Regions from separate parts of the Ramlibacter sp. P4_H7 genome, predicted to be linked through region 2. Evidence: predicted binding sites of a transcription regulator. Region 2 holds the regulator's gene; the other holds the start of a gene.
The links. Region 2 encodes NrdR, which represses ribonucleotide reductase genes. Its sites were predicted from a motif close to CACNANATNTNGTG; they were not measured.
Positions count from the first base shown of each region.

Region 1: a site for NrdR is predicted at 898-911, ahead of AC1DSA_RS02445 (ribonucleoside-diphosphate reductase subunit alpha). Genes of this name have one in related genera too.

Region 1 is NZ_JBFUKP010000001.1:481,503-483,682, reverse strand. It holds gene AC1DSA_RS02445 (ribonucleoside-diphosphate reductase subunit alpha) at 1-830, opposite strand, end outside; gene ampD (1,6-anhydro-N-acetylmuramyl-L-alanine amidase AmpD) at 1,064-1,660, opposite strand; gene AC1DSA_RS02435 (sigma-54-dependent transcriptional regulator) at 1,641-2,180, opposite strand, start outside.
Region 2 is NZ_JBFUKP010000021.1:39,401-41,580, reverse strand. It holds gene AC1DSA_RS21990 (GspH/FimT family pseudopilin) at 1-528, shown strand, start outside; gene nrdR (transcriptional regulator NrdR) at 525-974, opposite strand; gene glyA (serine hydroxymethyltransferase) at 984-2,180, opposite strand, start outside.

The sequences.
Region 1 (2,180 bases), on a different contig from region 2:
TTCAGGTCGTACTGCAGCAGCTTCTCGTCGAGCAGCTCGTTGTCGACGCCCTTCTTGATGAACAGGGGAAAGTTGTCGGTATAGGCGGCGGCCCGCTCGGCCGGAGCGATTTCCTGGCCGACGACTTCCTTGAAGATCGTGTGCAGCAGCAGGCGGGCCGTGACGAAGGTGTAGTCTGGCTCCTTCTCGATCAGGGTGCGGGCGGCCAGGATGGAGGCCTTGTAGACCTCGTCCAGCGGCACACCGTCATACAGGTTGCGCTGCGTCTCGGCGTAGATCGGGTCGGGCTGGACGTCGGCGCCGAGGCCGGCGCAGGAGGAGAGGATCAGCGAGCGCAGGCCCTCGGTGTCCAGCGGAACGCGCTGGCCGCGGTCGAGCACGTGGAACTTCGGCGCGACCGGCGCTTCCGGCTGCGCCTGCTTGGCGCGTTCCTGCGCGCGTCGGTCGCGGTACAGAACGTAGGCGCGGGCGATGTCGTGGTGGCCCCCGCGCATCAGGCCCAGTTCCACCTGGTCCTGCACGTCCTCGATGTGGAATGTGCCGCCGCCCGGGCGGGAACGCACCAGCGCCCGCACGACCGCCTTCGTCAGCACGTCCACGGTCTCGCGCACGCTGGCCGATGCGGCGCCCTGCGTGCCGTGCACGGCGAGGAAGGCCTTCATCATGGCGACCGCGATCTTGTCCGGCTCGAACGGAACGACGGCGCCGTTGCGGCGAATGATCTGGTAGTGGGCGAGCGCGTTGGCGGCGGGCTGGACGGAGGCGGCCAGCGGGGTGGCGCCGACGGCGCCGGCAAGGGGAGCGGAAGGGGAGCCCAAGGCAGCTTGCATGTGTATTTCCTCGTCTGCAGTTGTTCTTTGACCGTGGGCAAGGATTTCCGAGCCAGGTCGTGCGGGGCACTATATCTAGTGTGCAAAGCCCGATCAAGCACTACATGTAGTGGTTGACCCCGACGAAGCAGTGCACCACCTGTGGACAACCGTGTGGAGCGCCTGTGACTCGCGCCGCATCTCGCGGCCGGCAGGTCAGGACATGAACAGCTTCGGGATGGATGCGTTGGGGATCAGCAACGCGCGGTGGGAAACCACTCGCCGGGCCACCCGAGTTCGCGCTGAAGCAACGCCCATTCGAAGCCCGCTCCGGGGTCCTTCTTGCGCGCCGGAGCGATGTCCTCGTGGCCGGCGATGTGCCGGATCGGGTAGTGCTGCGCGATGGCGGCGCACACCGCCGCCAGTGCCTCGTACTGGGCGAGCTCGAAAGACTCGCCTTCGAGTCCTTCGAGCTCGATGCCGATCGAGTCGTCGTTGCAGTTGTCCCGGCCCCGGTAGCTGGACGCGCCGGCGTGCCAGGCGCGGTCGTCGCAGCTCACGAACTGCAGCAGCGCGCCGTCGCGGCGGATGAAGAAATGCGCCGACACCTGCATGCCGCGAATCTGCTGGAAGTACGGGTGCGCGTCCCAGTCCAGCGTGTTGGTGAACAGGCGCGGCACTTCGTCGCCGCCGTACGCGCCCGGCGGCAGGCTGATGGAATGCACGACGATGAGGTCGGTGCTGGCGCTTTGCGGGCGAGGGCCGAAGTTGGGCGAAGCGATGCGGTGCGCGAAGCGGTACCAGCCCTGCTGCCAGAGCGGGTCGGGCGGGTCAGCCCGGCGCCGGGTCATCGACTTCCTCGCTGCCCGGGGTGGCGATCGCCAGGCGCGCGATGCGGTACCGGATCTGGCGCAGGCTCAGGCCAAGCCGCTGCGCCGCCGCGGTGCGGTTGAAGTTCGTGTCGCGCAGCGTCCGCACCAGGATCTCGCGTTCCTGCTGGTCCAGGTAGGCCTGGAGGTCGCTGGGCGTGCCGACCGGCGCGGAGGCAGCCGCCGCCGCGGCGACGGGTTCCGGTGCGGAGGGGGCGCTTGGAGGAATGGGGGCCAGGTCCACCTGCAGCTGGGCGCCGTCGAACAGGGCGAGCGCGCGGTGCAGCAGGTTCTCCAGTTCGCGCACGTTGCCCGGGAGCGGATGCAATTGCAGCTGTGCCAGCAATTCGGCGGTCAGCTTGGGCGGCGTCATGCCCGAGTCCTGGGCGATGCGCGCGAGCAGAGCTTCGCACAGCGCGGGCAGGTCTTCGCGGCGCTCGCGCAGCGGCGGCACCACGATCTCGATCACGTTCAGCCGGTAGAACAGGTCCTGGCGGAAACG
Region 2 (2,180 bases):
ACGCTCACCGAGATGCTGGCCACACTCGCAGCCAGCGCGACTCTGCTTTCTCTCGGAGTCCCTTCGATGGCGGGTGTACTTAACTCCACACGTGTCTCTTCAGCGTCGAGTGACCTGGTTGCATCGCTCATGCTGACCCGCAATGAAGCGATGAAGCGCCATGCGCGCGTGGTGATGTGCAAGTCAGCCGATGGCAAGACCTGCACATCACTGGGGACCTGGCAGCAGGGGTGGATCGTCTTCGTCGACAGCAATGGTGACGGCGAGCGTGCGGCGACGGAACCACTGCTGCAGTCCAAGCTACCCCTGGGCAGTTCGTTGCGATTCACGGCCACGAGCCCGGTGGCCAAGTACGTGAGCTACAGCCCGAGCGGCGCGACGCTGCTCGTGGGAGGCGGATTCCAGGCTGGGACTGTCACGGTGTGCAGCCAGTCCATGGGCGCAACCAGTGCGCGGCAGGTGATCCTGAGCGCCGGCGGACGACCCCGAACGCAAAAGGTGCAGCTTCCCTCCTGCAATTCCGCTTAGCGGCGGATCTCGTCCACCACGCTCTTGAAGTCGTCCACGTCCTCGAAACTTCGGTACACGCTGGCAAAGCGCACGTAGGCAACCTTGTCGAGCTTCTTGAGTTCGCGCATCACGAGTTCACCGATGCGGGAGCTGGGAATTTCGCGCACTCCGAGGTTCAGCAGCTTTTCCTCGATGCGTTCGACGGCGCTGTCAATCTGCTCCGTGCTCACTGGTCTCTTGCGCAGGGCCAGGTTCAAGGATGCCAGGAGCTTCGCGCGTTCATAGTCGATGCGGCGGCCGTCCTTCTTGACGACCGCGGGAAAGGTGACATCCGGCCGCTCGTAGGTGGTGAACCGCTTCTCGCAATGCGCACATTGACGTCGGCGCCGAATGAAATCCCCGTCCTCCGCCATGCGCGTCTCCACCACCTGGGTATCGGCATGACCGCAGAACGGGCACTTCATGGCATTGCCTTATTTGTAGACCGGGAAGCGGCGTGTCAGGGCGTTGACCTGCTCGCGCACCTTCGCGATGTTGGCTGCATCACGCGGCTTGTCCAGTACGTCCGCCACCAGGTTGGCGGTTTGCCGGGCCTCGTCTTCCTTGAATCCGCGGGTGGTCATCGCCGGCGTTCCGATGCGAACGCCACTGGTCACCATGGGCTTCTCGGGGTCGTTGGGAATCGCGTTCTTGTTGATGGTCATGTGGGCATCGCCCAGCACGGCCTCGGCTTCCTTGCCCGTGATGCCCTTGGACCTCAGGTCCACGAGCATGACGTGGCTTTCGGTGCGGCCGCTGACGATGCGAAGACCGCGCTGCACCAGCGTCTCGGCGACGACCTGGGCGTTCTTCACCACTTGCTGCTGGTAAATCTTGAAATCGGGAGAGAGGGCCTCCTTGAAGGCCACTGCCTTGGCCGCGATCACATGCATCAGAGGGCCGCCCTGCAGGCCCGGGAAAATAGCGCTGTTGATCGCCTTTTCATGCTCCGGCTTCATCAGGATGAAGCCACCCCGCGGGCCGCGCAGGCTCTTGTGCGTGGTCGAAGTCACCACGTCGGCATGGGGGACCGGATTGGGGTAGACGCCTGCCGCGATCAGGCCGGCGTAATGAGCCATGTCCACCATGAAGATCGCTCCCACGTCCTTCGCCACCTTGGCAAATCGGGCGAAGTCGATCCGCAGCGAATAGGCGGACGCGCCGGCGATGATCAGCTTCGGCTTGTGCTCGTGCGCCTTGCGTTCCATTGCGTCGTAGTCGATGGCCTCTTCCCGGTTCAGTCCGTAGCTCACGACGTTGAACCATTTCCCGCTCATGTTCAGCGGCATGCCATGCGTGAGATGACCGCCTTCTGCGAGGCTCATGCCCATGATGGTGTCTCCAGGCTTGAGGAAAGCGAGGAAGACGGCCTCGTTCGCCTGGGCTCCGGAGTGGGGCTGCACGTTGGCAGCCGGGGCGCCGAACAATTGTTTGATTCGGTCGATCGCCAGTTGCTCGGCCACGTCGACGTTCTCGCAACCGCCGTAGTAGCGCTTGCCAGGGTAGCCCTCGGCGTACTTGTTGGTGAGCTGGGTGCCTTGGGCTGCCATGACCGCGGGCGAGGCGTAGTTTTCGCTCGCGATCAGCTCGATGTGTTCTTCCTGGCGGCGGTTTTCCGCCTGGATCGCGGC